DNA from 3 places in the Alteromonas sp. R7 genome. Region 1 is predicted to be linked to each of the others. Evidence: predicted binding sites of a transcription regulator. Region 1 holds the regulator's gene; each other region holds the start of a gene.
What was found. The regulator FNR, encoded in region 1, switches genes on or off when oxygen is low (the NO sensors DNR and NnrR bind a similar motif). The targets are predictions, from matches to a motif close to TTGATCTAGATCAA.
Positions count from the first base shown of each region.

Region 2: AC0J2X_RS11420 (high-potential iron-sulfur protein) is a predicted target of FNR. The motif match lies at 1,673-1,686, and genes of this name have one in related genera.
Region 3: AC0J2X_RS07040 (PRC-barrel domain-containing protein) is a predicted target of FNR. The motif match lies at 1,862-1,875, and genes of this name have one in related genera.

Region 1 is NZ_JBVTQX010000004.1:262,397-268,166, reverse strand. It holds gene AC0J2X_RS08795 (patatin-like phospholipase family protein) at 1-857, opposite strand, end outside; gene ttcA (tRNA 2-thiocytidine(32) synthetase TtcA) at 858-1,811, opposite strand; gene uspE (universal stress protein UspE) at 1,960-2,883, opposite strand; gene fnr (fumarate/nitrate reduction transcriptional regulator Fnr) at 3,128-3,865, opposite strand; gene AC0J2X_RS08775 (sulfite exporter TauE/SafE family protein) at 3,911-4,570, opposite strand; gene ccoS (cbb3-type cytochrome oxidase assembly protein CcoS) at 4,557-4,787, opposite strand; gene AC0J2X_RS08765 (heavy metal translocating P-type ATPase) at 4,789-5,770, opposite strand, start outside.
Region 2 is NZ_JBVTQX010000006.1:119,104-124,873, forward strand. It holds gene AC0J2X_RS11400 (exonuclease domain-containing protein) at 1-207, opposite strand, end outside; gene AC0J2X_RS11405 (hypothetical protein) at 325-612, opposite strand; gene AC0J2X_RS11410 (zinc ribbon domain-containing protein) at 799-990, shown strand; gene AC0J2X_RS11415 (flavin reductase family protein) at 983-1,612, shown strand; gene AC0J2X_RS11420 (high-potential iron-sulfur protein) at 1,835-2,128, shown strand; gene AC0J2X_RS11425 (amidase) at 2,227-3,846, opposite strand; gene AC0J2X_RS11430 (substrate-binding periplasmic protein) at 3,976-4,737, opposite strand; gene prmA (50S ribosomal protein L11 methyltransferase) at 5,029-5,770, shown strand, end outside.
Region 3 is NZ_JBVTQX010000003.1:304,493-310,262, reverse strand. It holds gene AC0J2X_RS07055 (LysR family transcriptional regulator) at 1-757, opposite strand, end outside; gene AC0J2X_RS07050 (hypothetical protein) at 884-1,051, opposite strand; gene AC0J2X_RS07045 (MaoP family protein) at 1,451-1,807, shown strand; gene AC0J2X_RS07040 (PRC-barrel domain-containing protein) at 2,000-2,749, shown strand; gene AC0J2X_RS07035 (ArsR/SmtB family transcription factor) at 2,846-3,157, opposite strand; gene AC0J2X_RS07030 (rhodanese-like domain-containing protein) at 3,342-3,692, shown strand; gene AC0J2X_RS07025 (LysR family transcriptional regulator) at 3,749-4,663, shown strand; gene AC0J2X_RS07020 (exopolysaccharide biosynthesis protein) at 4,681-5,286, opposite strand.

The DNA.
Region 1 (5,770 bases):
CGAGCTTGAAGTATCTCAAGTGAACTGCTCATCACGCTCATAATTCCAGGCGGGTTCCGCTTGTTCACTTTAGCGGGGACTTCGGTCAACTCTTCTTCCACTTTTTCAATCACATCAGAAGCAATGCCTTCTTCAGTCTTTACATTGCCAGCCGAGACGCTGTCTTTTTCGTCTTTTTTCTCTAGGGCTTTTTCTTCTTTGTTGTCAGGGGAAAACCATTGCCGTAGTACGTTTTGACTCTTTGTAAAAAAGTCCTCAGTTTTGCGCTGGTTTTCTTCATGATCTTGTCTCAACTTTTCAAGACGAAGTGGTCGGAAATCGGCGTTAAGGTTAACCGCGATTACAAAATCGGCTCCTAATTGGCGACATAAGTTCACCGGTACAGGGTTTACAACGGCACCGTCTACCAACCAACGATCACCGTGTGCTACGGGCGCGAAAAGTGCGGGAATAGCGCAGGATGCTTGAATGGTGTCTCCAATAGGACCAGAGTTAAACACCACTTCACGGCCTGTATAAAGGTCGGTAGCTACAGCCGCAAACGGCTTAAGCATGTCTTCATAAGTCGATTCACAAAACTCGCTTGCTAGCTTGTCGAAAACCTTCTGTCCGCTGGCAATGCCGCCGCGTCTAAGTCCTACACCCATAAGAGCAAGTACCTGCCAGTCGCTGAGGGAACAGGCCCACTCTTTCAATCCTTCCAGCTTGCCACTTGCGTAGGCAGCACCAACATAGGCACCAATAGAGCATCCCGCTACAACGTCAATTTTTACGCCGAGTTTTTCTAATGCTTCAATTATGCCAATGTGAGTCCAGCCCCTTGCGGCACCGGCACCTAGCGCAAGTCCGATTTTCATTTACTTAGGTTCCATAATGTTTATTACTTCAATAGTATTATCTTCATCACTGAAGTCCGTACTATTTTCTGTAGTGAAAGAAGGTTCATCGAACCCGATATCACCGTCTTCTACCGGGCCTTCTTGTGTAGCTATAGCTTTAAAATCATAAAGGTTGCTGTCGATTAAGTGTGAAGGCGCTACGTTTTGAAGCGCACGGAACATCGACTCTATACGACCTGGGAAGCGACGGTTCCAGTCTTGAAGCATAGCCTTTATGTTTTGGCGCTGTAGGTTTTCTTGTGAGCCACAAAGGTTACACGGAATAATCGGAAATTCAGCGGCCTGAGAATATTTCTCGATGTCTTTTTCTGTGCAGTACGCCAATGGACGAATAACGATGTGTTCACCGTTGTCGCTGACTAGCTTTGGCGGCATAGACTTAAGCTTGCCACCATGAAACATATTGAGGAAAAACGTTTCTAGCATGTCGTCGCGGTGATGACCTAATGCAATTTTAGTCGCACCTAACTCTTTTGCCGTGCGGTACAGAATACCACGGCGCAAGCGAGAACAGAGAGAGCAAGTCGTCTTTCCCTCTGGAATTTTGTCTTTAACAATAGAGTAGGTGTCTTCTTCTACAATTTTGTAGTCAACGCCAATGCTTTCTAGATATTCAGGCAAGATATGTTCTGGGAAACCAGGCTGCTTTTGGTCAAGATTAACCGCAACGATATCAAAGTGAATAGGCGCAATCTTCTTTAAAAACAATAAAATATCTAGCATGGTGTAGCTGTCTTTACCGCCAGATAAACACACCATTACTTTGTCGTTGTTTTCAATCATACCGAAATCGCCAATGGCTTTACCCACATTGCGGCGAAGTCGTTTCTGAAGTTTGTTGAAGTTGTACTTTTGCTTACTTTGCGCAGCATTTAATGGCGACGCGTCAGCACTGTTTGTGCCTAAACTCATAATTAACTAGCTTGGTTTGTGATAAAGCCACCATTATACATTAAAGCGGCTTTTCGAGACCATGCTTGTGAAGTTAAATTTGTTGGTGACATACCGTGTTGGCCGCTAAGTAACGGCAAACACGGGCTATGCGGTACTGATGAAAAGACTACACCGACAACGGCGACACAAATCCATCTGGCTTAATAGCAAGCACATCGCAATTGAGTTCGTCGATCACGTGTTCTGCAGTGTTACCAATTAGGGCCGCTGAAATGCCCACACGGCCAACGGTACCAATAACAACCAGCTCTGCATCCAGTCTTTTTGCCACTTGCGGGATAACTTTTTCCGGAAGGCCTTCTCTTACTACGCATTTGTTTTCAGGAATACCGTACTTTAACGCGTGACTACGCATTTCTTTTAAATGATGATTTTTTACCGCGTCGTGATAGGTATCGGGGTCGAACTCAGGTACTTCTATGGCGATATTAAGTGGTGTAGAAGGGTAACTGTTGACCAAATTTACGCTACCTTTCAATAAAGAGGCGTAGTCGTTAGCAATGAGGGTGAGCTTATCGTTAAGTGCGGCATGCTCATCGTCTTCACTGCCTACGTTTACTGCAGCAATAATCTCTCCTCCTTCTGGCCAGTCGTGCTCTTTAACGAGCAATACTGGGCGAGGGCATTTACGCATTAAATGCCAGTCGGTGGGGGTGAAAATAACAGAAGCAAGATCGTCGTGCTTTTTGGTTGCCTTTACCACTAAATCTATCTGATTGTTTAGGGTGTAGTAAATAATCGACTCATACGCACGATTATTCCATTCTACAACGATATCAGTTTCAGTGAATCCTTGTTCTCTTAAGTGGGTGGCAAGCCATTTTGCATGCTCCTTTGTAACTGCATCGCGCATTGACTCGCGCTCATCCGGGCTAAGCATGGTCGTCATATCATAAGATAAGTCGTATACCACCATCATTGCGGTAACTGAAGCGCCTGTTTTTGAAGCGAGTTCATAAGCTCGGCTTAGTGCAGGTTGGTTATCGCGCTCGGCATCTACCACGGCCAGAATTCGTTTACACTCAATCATAACGTCCCCCTAACTACGAAACTTAGTAGCGGCTGTCGAAATCGAAGCTTTCTAATACTAACTATAAACGACATTGGGAAAAACGTAAGTTGTTTTAGATCAAGAATTTTACGAGGCGACCATGAGTGAACCTACCTAATTGAATATGGAGCAACCGGCGTGGCGCTGAAAGGGAAGATAGGTGGCTAACACAGGTTACAAAAAAGCGCGCTTAGTGCGCGCCTTATTTAACACTTAAAAAGGACTAACCGCAGACAACGCTAGGGCCGTTAAGCGCCGCTAGTTTGGTGTTTAGCCTATCGAAATCCAAAATAGTAATAAGCCTGCCGTCTACTTTTATGATGTTGTCTTTTTGAAAACGGCTTAACAGACGACTAATCGTTTCAATCGTTAATCCTAAATAGTTTCCAATTTCGTTGCGCGTCATGGTTAAGTGGAATTCTCTATGGGAAAAGCCACGCTCTTCAAAGCGTTGCGACAGGTGTGAGATGAAATACAGTAAGCGCTCTTCTGCAGTTCGCTTGTTTAAAAGCATGATCATGTCGTGATCTTGTTTTATCTCAGCGCTCATGAAGCTCATGATCTGGTGGCGTAGCTTTGGAAATTGCACTGACATTTCGTCGAGGGTCTCGTAGGGAAGCTCACACACCATGGCAGTTTCTAACGCAGAAGTATAGCTTTGGTGTTTGTTCTCTCTTAGTGCATCGAAACCGATAATATCACCAGGAAAGTGGAAGCCGGTAATCTGTTCTTCACCTTCGGTATTAGTCACAAATGATTTGAATGAACCGGTTCTCACTGCAAATAGAGAACGGAATTTATCACCAGTTTGAATCAGCGTGTCACCTTTATGAAGCGGCTTCTTGCGTTCAATAATATCGTCAAGAGATTCGATTTCTGTTTTGTTTAACGCCACCGGTAAACACAGGTGACTGAAACTACAGTTTTGACAGTGAATAGAAAATTGGCTTCCTTTGCTCATAATGCACGCTCTCTAAAAGAATACCCGACAATAATACACCCATTTTTAAACGATTGCGCCATGAATAAGATAAGATGCATATATTGCCATTATTACTGCAATAATTTGTCTAAAATGGTTATGCTGAAAACTTCGAACAATATATTGGCTACCAGCGCTTGCAGCGAGCAAGGTGGGTAATGTACCCAAACCGAAGAAGAACATAATAGCAGCGCCTTCTAGCGCGTTACCCGCCGCGAGAGACCAGGTAAGTGTGGAATACACCAAACCGCAAGGAAGCCAACCCCAAATAAAACCATAAGGCAACGCACTTAAAGGGGTCTTAAATGGCAAAAAGCGTTTTGAAAGCGGCTGGACTTTGGAAAATAGGCCTTTACCCGCATTTTCCAGCACTGTTAAGCCAGTCCACCACTTACCCAAATAACACGCCAGTAGAAGCAACATGATTCCGCTAAGTAGGGAAAGGGCATAGTTGGCAAGAGGTATATAATCTGCTGCAATTTTTCCAAGTGCCCCGGTTATTGCTCCGGCGATGGTGTAGCTCACTATACGTCCCATGTTATAGGCAAGGGTATAGGGTAGTGCTGAAGCGCCTTTAGGGGATACCATCCTTAGCGCAGCGACAATTCCACCGCACATTCCCACACAGTGAACTCCACCGGCTAAGCCGATAAGAAAGGCAGAGAAGTAGTTAATCCCTTCCATGTGGCGCTTGGCTTTTGTCTACTTTACTGTCTTGAAGTTGCTTGCGTTGCTCAGCTAGCTTTTTTTCTTCTGGCGGAAGATCATCGTCAAACAGTATGCTATACCCTTGGCGATCCAAATCTTCAAATTGATTGGTTTTCACCGCCCAAAAGAATATCACGATAGCGACGGCAACAATGATGATGGCGATTGGAATTAATACGTAAATAATACTCATGCTATTTGCTCAAAAGTCGCGTTGAGTTTGTGACCACAATGATACTGCTTAACGACATACCAACAACAGCCATCCACGGTGAAAGTAGGCCTGATACGGCGAAAGGTAAGATCAAAACGTTGTAACCTACCGACCAGCCGATATTTTGCCTTATTTTTTGCTTCACTTGATGCGCAGTTCGAATAAGCTCTGGTACAGAAAGCAGCTGATCTCCAAGCAGTATCACGTCGGCGGCAGTTTTAGCCACGTCTGTGGCATTACCCACTGCAATTGCCACATCAGCGCTGGCAAGAACTGGAGCGTCGTTGATACCGTCACCCATCATCATCACTTTCGCGCCAGATTGCTGCATAGCTTGAACGGCTTCGTACTTTTGCTCAGGTGTTAGGCCACCTTTAGCGGTCGAAATTGGCAATGGTGCGGTAAGCGCATTAACGTTTTGCTGTGTATCACCACTTAAAACGGCGAGGGTATGGCTTGCAGCTAATATATCGAGAGTTTCTTGCGCATCTTCTCTTAGTGAATCCTTTACTTCATACGCCGCCATAATACGCCCCTTAACCGTGAGAAACACGTTAGCTGAAGGGAACGCTTCAATGAGTTTTAGCTGTGATTCGTGAACGCTGAATGCTGCAGATCCCATAGAAAACAACGTGTCATTGATCTCACCGCTGATACCACCTCCTGGCGTAACGGTAAAATTAGTCACTTTGTGTACCGTGTTATCGATGGCGTCAGCACTACCGCTAAAGGCTATATCGTCGCTAAAGGCTTTGGCAATCGGATGTTCAGAGCGTGACTCCAAAGCGCGCGCAATTGATAGCGCACTATTACTATCCACGCCGTCAGCGTACCAGGCATTTGAAATAGTAAATTTGCCTTTTGTGAGCGTGCCGGTTTTGTCTAAAGCGATGGTGTCAATGTCAGTAATTTGTTCTAGCGCATCGGCCCGTTTTAGTAAAATACCTTGTCGGTTTAACTTT
Region 2 (5,770 bases), on a different contig from region 1:
ATAATTGAACTGCGTCCTGTCAATCACTGCATACTTGCGATTTGCAGCGCGCACAACAATACACTGTTTGTCATCGTCTAACGCTTTAAAACGCCTAACAAAGTCAGTGGCTTCGTCACTTAGAAGCGCCCTGCTAGCACTCTCAAAGAACCCAAGGAACTCGTGAAAGTGTGTAAGGTAATAACGTGGCGGTAAATCTTTTCGCATGAGGTATCTTTGGCTATGAAAACACCAATAGTGTATATTTATACAGCCACGCGAATCAAATTAAATCCTCCGCGATTGGGTATCACATCTGCTGCTAATAGTGCACAGCGTGTACTTTTACACGCGTACGCGCTGTTTAGACACCCAATGAAAGAACGAAGAAAGCTGCGCATCTGCCAATAAACGCTGCAAATTGAAGTAGTGTTTGGCCAACGTCATCTCATCATAAAATCGATGTATACCGCTGTGACATTGTCTGCAAATGTAAATGCCGTCCTGAAGCTCCGCTTTGCTAAAGTGCTTTTTAAAATAGGTACGCCTGTGCATTTTTCGCGGTATAAGATGATGGTAAGTAAGGCGAGTTTCTCTATTACAGCACGGGCATTGACCGACTTTATTTGCCACAAGGTCACCTTTTTCGTCTATCACATCTATTATTTGTGCACCCAGTTTTCTGATTACTCATAAGCGTCAAATGGCAGTCTTGTCCTTTTCTCTTAAAATCAGATACAAGGGGCGTGTCTAAAAGAAAATCCACTCGTCTTTGCATTACGTAACAAATAGCATTAGTGATTACAAAGGCATTTAAATATGAGTTTAACTCGTTCCATGGGCTTTTCCTGTCCTTACTGCATGGCTCCAAATGATGTTGAAATAGATGAAATTAACGATGTTGGCCAAGTACAGGTGCTCGACTGCCAAGTGTGTTGTCAGCCCATTGAGCTTACTGCTTATCAGCACGGTGATGACATTCAGATAGAGGCAGAAAGAGAGAATGACTAAGCAGTTTACCCGCGGTGATATAGACGCCCTTGCACAGCGCTACCGCGCAAACCTAATTAATAGTTTGTCTGGTTTTAAATCGGCGACTTTGGTGGGTACAACAAACGGCGTTACAAACAATTTGGCTATAGTGAGCTCTATTGTTCATGTCGGTGCAAACCCGCCTCTCATTGGCATGATCATGCGTCCACATACCGTCACGCGAGATACGTTGAGCAATATAAAACAGCAGGGCTTTTATACGCTAAATCACGTGGCTGTTGACTGGGTCGACAAAGCCCACCAAACATCAGCCCGCTATGCGCCAGATGAAAGTGAATTTGAAGCCGTTGGGTTAACCGCGCAGATCAGTGAGTCCTTCAGTGCGCCGTATGTCAAAGAAAGTGAAATTAAAATGGGCTTAAAAGTAGCACAGCATTTTACTTTGCTTAATGAAACCGAAATGGTTATCGGCGAAATCCAGGAGCTCTACGTTCCTGAGCAAATAATAGATTCAGACGGCTATGCAGATATAGAGCAAGCGCAAACGGCCTGTATCTCAGGCCTAGACAGCTACCACAGCACACAACGAATTGCGCAATTTGCGTATGCAAAGCCCGATGTAAAGTTAACCGTGAAGTGAACTAATAAACTGTCCAACGGTCTTACATTCAATACTTAAGGTTGTAACTCTGAAGTTTATTTAATCTGGATCAAGCGAAAATGCGACATTTCGTTCGATCTTTTTTCAAAAAGAGATAGTATTTAAACATGAAACAAAACCTGCCTCTTTGGGCAGGTTTTTGCGTTTAAGGCACTGAATAAAAAAGAATCATTATCGTTTCTATCTCTTAAGGAGAATGTTATGAAATCTGTAAATCGCCGTGACTTTTTAAAGCTTTCTGGCTCGACAGTTATCGGTCTTACATTAGGTGGTGTAGCGTTACGTGCTCAGGCTCAAGAACAATTGAGCGCTGATGACCCTACTGCAAAAGCACTGAACTACACACCGTCGTCAACTGTTGAAGGTGCAAAATGCGCAAACTGCATGTACGTGCAGGGCGCCGATGGCGAACAACACCGCCCTTGTAACATTTTCCCTAATAAGCTTGTTAACGCTGATGGCTGGTGTAGCGCTTGGGTGAAAAAGCCTGGCTAACCAATCGAAAGAAAAGACGTTCAAAAGCCCTTGAGTTAAACCAAGGGCTTTTTTCGTTTCTGTTGAGGCGAAATACGATTATGTATCCTCATTTCCCGCTAGCGAACTACGTCAATTCCGTCTTCGATACCTTTTAGCGCTGGGTTGTCAAAACGTGTAGGCAGAAGGCCAGGCTTAATGAAGAAGCCGTATTTTGCTTCAAAGACTCTACCTATTTTCAACACGCTTTCGTCTTGCCACTTTCCACCAATAAAGCTAATTCCCACAGGAAGATCTTTCACCTGTCCAGCGGGCACTGTGAGATGCGGATATCCTGCAATTGCGGCCAAATACCCGATACCGATAAAACCGACTGGCGAATGGTCACCATATACACCGTCTATTAAAAAAGAAGGGCTGTTTGAGGGCGCAACTAGTACATCAACATTGTGCTTTGCTAACAACGTATCAATACCATTTTTGCCCGCCGTGTCTTGAATAAGGCGCAGTGCATTTTGATATTTTTCGCTGTCAATGGCTGCCGACGCGAGCGATTTTTCGAAAATGTCTTGATTGAATAACGCTAACTCGCGCTCTGTTTTGTTATTGAAATCGATAAGCTCAGACAAGTTCCTTGCAGGAAGCTCTGCTGGAGACCCCGACAAGTATTCGTTAATACTATGATGGAACTCACTCAGCAGAACATTATAAGAGTCGGCCCAAAATGAATCTGGCTGAGAGAAGTCACTGATGTCCACCAGCGTCGCGCCCGATGCTTTAAGCTGCTTTAACGCGCTTTCATAAACAGCCAGCACATGAGGGTTATCGCCTTGGCGGTACCTAACCACACCAATACGCTTGCCTTTTAAATCTGTAGCCAGCATTGAAGATGTTGGCATAGAAGGGCGGTGAGACTCTGCGTCTAGTGTCGCGTTATCGCTTGCATCAGGGCCCGCCATGATTGCCGTCATTAGCCAGGCGTCTTGAACGTTAGACGTCATTGGTCCTGCGGTGTCCTGACTGAAAGAAATAGGCACTATGTGAGTTCTGGAAAGCAAGCCCACGGTTGGTTTAAAGCCGACTACCCCGTTTATGGATGCCGGACAAATAATAGAACCATTGGTTTCGGTGCCCACGGCAAGTGACGCGAGGCGAAGTGACATGGCAGCGCCCGAGCCCGATGACGAGCCACAAGCACTTCTTGATAGCATATGCGGGTTTCGGGTAAGCCCGCCAACTGCACTCCAGCCGCTGATAGAGGATTCAGAGCGAAAGTTTGCCCATTCAGACAAATTGGTTTTACCCAAAATAATTGCCCCTGCCGCTTTCAGTTTTTCTACGATAGGCGCATCGCGACCAGTGTCATTAGTAATAAGCGCCATTGAGCCGGCTGTGGTGGGCATCTCTGCACTTTCTATATTATCTTTTAGCAGTACGGGAATACCTGCCAGAGGGCCCAGCGTCTCGCCATTCGCTAGTTGTTTATCGATGGCCTTCGCTTCGGTCAGCGCGTTAGGGTTCAACGCTAAGACGCTATTTACCTTTCCATCTAGTCGTTCGATTCGCGCAAGATAACCGCTGACGAGCTCAGCAGATGTCGTTTCGCCACTCGCAATAGCTTGCGCCTGAACGTGAGCAGGCTTATCTAACCATTGCTCAATCTTATCTGTATGATTTGCTTGAGACACGCATGCAGTGCATAGCACGACTACGGCCAGCAAAAAACCCTGTTTCAACATAAACCTTTCCTTAACGTATGATCCTAGCGCCTGTTACTCCTTCTTATTATGCAGCGTTTGACTGCAATAGAAGGTAACGTAATGTTAGTTTCTTATACGTTGGATCAGAAATAGTTCACTGTCTAAGAATTATTTTGCCGTTTCCGCTACGGGAAGCTTATGAAGGAGGTTATCGAGCTTATATTCATCAAGCAGTAACTGATACCGCCCATCTTCAATAAATAGCCGAAGGGTGGCGTTGAACTTGGCTCTTAGCGCTGGGTCGGGGATCGCAGCACTGTAAGGCGATATAGGAAAAAGCTCATGAAAGACGGTTGCGTCTTCGGCATAAGCACTGTTTGCAGATTTGAAGTAGTTGAAAATATTTCTATCGAGAATGGCAACATCGACACTGCCGCGCATCAGCATGTCCACTTGACGATCTTGTCGTGCCATTTCTATATAGGTAGTTTGCGATGCAAGAGTTCGCCCAAAGTCCTCACCTAATACCGATTGAGCGGTTTGAAAAGCAATGACGCTTTTACCTTTCAAATCGTCGATACTGTCTATCGTCAGTTCTCTGTCTGCCCGTGTTACCACGACGTTCTGATAGATAATATATGGCTCAGATAAAATGCTTTGATCGACCGTGTGTGCAGGATTAAGGGTAAGTCCAATGTCAACTGCGTCATCTTTTAATAACCTTGCCGTACGCCCGAAAGGAACATAAATAGGCGACAATCCATATCCCATTTCAGCAAGGATCGCCCGCACCAAGTCAACTTCAAAGCCGGTGTGCTCTTGTGAAATAACGTATGGAGGCTTGTTCCAGCCTACAACCACATCTAGCTCTTTCGCGCTAAGCGGTATGATAAAACACAGTAAACAAACAGCAGATAAAAGTGCGCGCATACAACAGATGAACCAGACTATAAATTAAACGATACCCTTCTCATAATATAAACTTATATTAGAATTTCACCAGTCGACAAAAGGTTAGTTTTTCTCGAGGCTTACGTAATCAATTGAGCAGCCAAGTTTTATTGAGTACGTGAGAGCCTGTTGAAAACCAAAGTGGTTAGATTTGATCATGCCTCTGTAAGCATCGCGCTCTCATTTACTGAAAGCTTTTCGCTTGCCTGCATTTTGTTTACTGCCAAGCAAAGGTACAATAAAGCGCAAAGGTCTCAATGAACGATAACTATGGCTTGGCTACAACTTCGAATTAATACCTCCTCTGAACATGCAGAATCAATAGGCGACATGCTAACGGCCAACGGCTCACAAGCAGTGACCTATGTGGATGCGAAAGACACCCCTATGTACGAGCCCAAGCCGGGTGAAGTGTTACTGTGGCCCGATACACAAGTCGTCGGCTTATTTGAAGCTGATGCCGATATGAAAGGCATCCTTCAGCGCTTGGGTAAAGCCAAAGTCTTAGGCCCTGATTTTAAATATAAGCTTGAGCCACTTGAAGACAAAGACTGGGAGCGAGAGTGGATGGATAACTTCCATCCCATGCAATTTGGCGAGCGCTTGTGGATATGCCCAAGCTGGCGCGATGTTCCCGATCCAAACGCCGTTAACGTAATGTTAGATCCTGGGCTTGCCTTTGGTACTGGCACGCACCCTACCACAGCGCTTTGCTTGCGCTGGCTAGACGGCATAGATATGACAGATAAAACCGTTGTCGATTTTGGCTGTGGCTCTGGAATATTAGCGCTGGCTGCGTTGAAATTGGGTGCTAAACGCGTCATCGGCATTGATATCGACCCACAAGCGCTACAAGCAACAAAAGAAAATGCACGACGCAACGGCGTTGAAGACCGTTTGGATGTATACCTTCCTGAAGACCAGCCTGAGCTTGAAGCCGATGTCGTGATGGCGAACATCTTGTCAGGTCCATTACTAGAACTTCAAAGCGTGATTACAAATTACTGCAAAT
Region 3 (5,770 bases), on a different contig from region 1:
ACACCTTAAACGATACGTTTTCTAACGTTTCAATTCTGGTCACTATCACACTACCGGGTAACTGACTCTCAACGTTGGTCGGTAATACGGCAATACCACCTTCGCTCTGTAAATTGTTGAGCGCAAGATTCAACGAATTGGTTCTTAACTTTGCATCGCGAAGTTGAGGGTAAGCAGTAAGCAACCAGTCTCTTGCCTTAGTTCCCCAATCAATAGCCACAAAATCTGCTGCATCAATAGTCTCAGACGCTTGTCCAATTCTATATAGCGCCAAATCCTGCTCTAGCAATACATCACTGTTTACTTCTTCAGATTTCAACGGTTCAGTGGAGAATGATAAGTCTGTCACCCTTTCGTGCAATTGTCGCGAAAGGGTATCTAACGTAAGAACTTCAGCCTTTACTGACCAATCGGGAAACGAGTTGTGTAGGTGACTGAGCATCTGAGGCAATAACAGCTCGCTCGCCAGCTGTGTTGCGCCGCAAACAACATATTCAGAGGATTGAATTTGGAGCTCTTGTTTTGCTTCGTTTAGCGTTGCGCATAATTGCCTAGCGTAAGGCAGAAGTTTCTCACCAGATTGAGTGAGCTGTATACTGTTGCGTTGCCTAATAAAAAGCGTGGTATGAAAATACTCTTCAAGTAGCTTTATGCGCGCACTGACTGCAGATTGAGTAAGGTAAAGGTTTTCAGCCGCTTTACCAAAGTGACGAGTTTTTGCCACCTCTATAAAGGTGGTGAGAAAGCGTATATCCATGCTTATTGTACAACCGAATCAAAGTGGGTCTAAATTGACACAGATAATACGGCAAGTAAACACAAAAGCACAGAAGCGCACCGCTATAAACGGTACGCTTTATTAAAATTTCACCAACTCGCTGAATTAATACTCTTCTTGGTGCAGGCGACGCTGTTTGTCACGGCGTTGCAGGTCACGCTTCTGCTTTTCCTTTACAGTACTTTGACGTTTGGAATTTGGCTTTTTAGCGTGAAAATCTTCCTCTTCTACCGAGTCCCATTCATCACGCTGGTAACGATAGTCTTTACTCATTGACTTCTCTGGGTTGTTAACACACCTCAATTATTATCTTAAGCGACAAAATAGAAAACGAATTTTAATCATCGTAGCGACAAGAATTTTTGATTATTCCCATCAGTGATTTTCATAGACTTTTAACGTCCAACTCATTTACGCTCGTGTAATAGCGACGCCCGTTGCAGGGCCAATAAATAAAAACTTACATTTTACTTTAATTTCAAAAACTTAGGCATATCACGCTTGAGGTTATCCCCTCGCACTTTCTGTATACTTTTCAAACGTAATCTTAAATTTAGTGTTAGATTTTATACCGTTAAAAATTTTTTATTGATAAGAGAAAAATCTTTTGTTTTATCTTCGTTTTTAATTATCTTAAAAGTGCGCTGAACAAAACATTACGTTGGGTACAACATGAAAAGTTTAGCTATTCGACAATCTGCAAAACCTTATATTGACCGTCAGAAGTTTCCATACGGTTTTCGTAAATCAGGTGACTTCAGTATTACTGAAGCCGATCTTCTAACCCACTACGGCAAAACACTGCTAGGACTTGAAAGTGGCGAATTGTCGCCTGAAAGTGATGATGAGAGACATTTCGTCGAATTCGTTACAGGTAAAGTTGAAGCTAGCAATAACCTAGAAAAAGCCTGGGCGAAATACGTCAGATTAGCAAGGGGCAAAAAGCACTTCTACACCCTTCACAGCAGTGCGAGTAACCAGTCAGACTATGATGAAGATTACTCTGATGAAGAATTCGATGTAGCATAATGCTACAGCATTACTAAAAAGCTCGCTCCGGCGAGCTTTTTTGTTATTGAACAAATGATCTCAATCAACTTCAGACAAGAACAAAATGAAGAAACATTAAGGACTGTCTACACTTAGTAGTAATACAGAGTGATGTGCAGTGAATCATGCATTTCATTCTGAAAAACGAGCCCATGCAAAGGAGGCGCAACGATGATCATCAGTTCAAAACAGCTTACTCACTTTTCTATTCATGCCCTTGATGACAAAGTGGGCGGCATCCGCGATATCCTTTTCGACGACGAAACTTTCACTGTTCGCTACTTGGTCGCAGATACCAATACTTGGCTACCGCTTAGCCGTAAAGTGGTGATATCACCTATATCTGTCAAACAGTTAGATGAAGATAGTGAGTCTGTTCATATCAATATGACAGTTGATACATTAAAAAACAGCCCCTCTATTGACGAACATAAGCCTGTGTCACGTGAATACGAAGAAAATCTCTTCAAATATTTTGGTTACGGATACTATTGGATTGGACCAGGAGCTTGGGGGGAGTTCGCACATCCAAATGAACTGGTCGAATTACAGCGCGCTGAAGAGTCTGAAACTGAAAACCCGAAAAAGAGCACCAACCACCTAAGAGCAGTGGGCGAAGTTGGTGGATATGAAGTTGCTACAACCACTGATAACGTTGGCCACATCAGTAACTTCGTCATTGACACCGAGAGCTGGAAGATAATCATGCTAGTGGTAGATACCAACAACTGGCTTCCGGGTGGCAAACATCTCGCACTTCTACCTAGCGATATCGAAAGTATCGACTGGGCGGCGCACAGCGTAGTAGTCAATTTAAGTCACGACGAATTGGTTGATAGACCTGAAGTGGAAAGTGAAAAAATATCTGAAGAAGGCTATGTGCCTATGCTTTGCGAGCAACTGAATAAAAACGGAAATTAATAACCGAAGAATGTCACTGTTGGCGATTTTTAGTTAGGAACTTTACAATGTCCGTTGTTGAAGGCGGACATTGTAGCTTAGGATACAAAAAGAAGATTACTCGCAGAAAAATTCGTACATCAAAGCAATCAAACGCTTGACGCGCTCGTCTGCTAAGCGGTAGTAAATAGTTTGACCTTCCCTTCTTGTGGCCACCATTTTTGATTCTCGCAATAAAGCAAGATGCTGAGAAATCACTGGCTGCGAGACGCTAACAACTTCGAGAAGTTCGGTTACCGATTTTTCCTCTTTCAGCAACGAACAAAGCACCATAAGGCGTGTTTTATTCGCGAATTGCTTTAGGAAGATCTCGGCTTCCGCAGCGTGTTCCATTATATCATCTGAACCTATTACCATATCCTCGGACATAAGCACTCTCTATCTGTAAAGTATTTCGGCACCAATTTAGCCATTTACTATACTAAAGTATAAGACATTTTGCCGACCTGCCAATTTATGCGACGAATCCCTGTATTTTACATTGTTTTATTACGCTGACATCAATATATTAGATTTTACTTATTTTAACCAAGTTTAGGCAAAAAGGAAAAGTATGCTTATAGATATGAAGACTCGAATAGAAAACATAGACGATAACTTACGCACTGTATCTGCGGAGCAAGCGGCCAGTGAGTGCCGAAACAATAGCGGTATACTGATTGATGTACGGGAGAGTGCCGAAGTTGCCAATCAGCCCGTACCTTCTGCGCTTCACATACCACGCGGCGTGCTCGAAATGAAGGCACTGGAACAGTTTAAAGATGCTTCAGCGCCACTTTATATTCACTGTGCGTCGGGCATTCGAGCAAAACTAGCAGCAGAGCAACTTATAAAAATGGGCTATGAGAACGTTTCGGTTGTGACATGCCCTGTACCCACGATAAACCAAGCAAACCGAAAATGACTTCTTAACCACGTGTATGCTATAAGTATCGTTAATTAAGAGTTTTAAGGCGCTGTATGCTGAAATCTACGTTAGAACAATGGCGAATGTTCAAAGCCGTCGTCGATGCAGGCGGCTTTAATCAAGCTGCTGATGAAGTTCACAAAAGTCAATCGAGCGTTCACCACGCGGTTCAAAAGCTTGAAAACGCCATTGGTGTGTCGTTGTTTGAGAATATTGGACGTAAAGTCCAGCTTTCGCCGCAAGGCGAACTTATGTATCGCCGTGCCTCTTTTTTGCTGAGCGAAGCACACAAGCTCGAGGCCGTTGCCAATAGCCTTCAATCTGGCACAGAAACAACTTTACGCATAGCGGTGGATATTATTTTTCCGTCTGAATTGCTTTATAACGTGCTAGCGAAAGTTTCTGCTGAGTTTCCGCTGCTTCGTATCGAGATAGAAGAAACTGTGCTCAGTGGCGCAAATTCACTTTTGAGCAATGGTAAAGTTGATTTAGGCATCTCTCCTTTCGTATTTCCAAATGGTTTTAGCGAAGACTTGTGCGAAATTGAGTTTGCAGCTGTCGCTCACGCCGACCATCCACTACACCAATTAGATAGAACGCTCACACTGGAAGACTTAAAAGCGCATCGTCAAATTGTGGTAAGGGATTCATCCGCGGAACGTAAAGCTGATGTGGGCTGGTTAGGTGCAGAGCAACGCTGGACCGTAAGCCACGTTAGAACGTCATTAGATATTATTGCTCAGGGGTTGGGTTTTGCGTGGCTGCCTATAGCAATAATTAAAGATGAGCTTGAAGACGGTACACTCGTTCCCCTTCCCCTGGATAATAATGCAGCATTGCGTAAGGCGCTCCTTTATCTGTCTTTTGAAGACGGCGATACGTTGGGGCCAGCTGCCCGTGCTTTTATTGGTGAACTACGATATCAAACAATGAACCTTCCATCGTCAGATTTTATGCTCGATTCGTAAACTGAGTAGTTTGACCATCAGCTTAGAGCGACTGCAAGGCGTTCAAATCCAAGTATAAAGCCAAATAGCGATAATGAAACACCAACTAACGCCACAGCACCATCGTCTGTGGCCATGCCTATTGCCATAATAAAAACAGCAAAAGCGGGAATAAGGCCCATAAAGGGAATAAGCTCCAGAGGAATCATTACAAGTCCGCAACCTGCACAACATAATGCGATGAGTGATCTGAACACAGGCTGGCGCATGAAAAAACACCGAGGAACTAAAAAGCGGTCTACGCGTACTGCATACGGTTTAACCTTTTCGACAATGTAGCGAAGCTGATCGGCGTCACAGTTTAGTTGCATCACTTTTTGCGGTAACCAAGGATGCCTACGACCGAGTAAAATTTGCAACGCGATGAGTAAAATTGTCCCACCCGCTAAAGATGGGATCCCAGGGATGGCCCCAATCGGTGTGCAAGCGATAAAAGATGGCAGCGCCAACATTGGTCCAAAGCCTCTTTTCTCCATCACATCCCAAAACTCAGCAAACTCGAACGTATCTTGTCTTGCTCGCGGCTGCATTTTCCCCAACAACTCGTACAAGGTCATTGATCTTACAGCTGTTTTTCCCCACATCTTCAATTCCTTTGATATCACCTTACCAGCGAACGTCGCATTAATCAGACGGGCTCCTCGCCTAATTAATATACATTTCTTGCACCTACTCGATTTGCCATAGTGAGATTGCAAGTAACCTTAGACAGGCAAATCGTGCGAAAAATATGCCATCGATTGCATGTGACGGTGTGTTGAAGACAGGAATACTTTTTGCAAATGCCCCTGATAAGTAGAATAAAATCACCTAATAAAACAAAGACAGATATAGACATTCTGTACTTTAGTGCGATGTGTACCGCTGATCGCAAAGAGTTGATAAATTAGAAGAACTAGCGCAACCGACTATCCCTGGCATCTAGGCAAATGTTCAAGATTTCCGGGTTGCTTGAAGCGCTTAGATATTTTCCGATGCGCTTACGCTTTATCAATTTAAACCAGCGTATAAATAAACTTTAAATATGCGCTTTAGCATTCAGTTGTTAGTAGCGTATGATAAAACTAT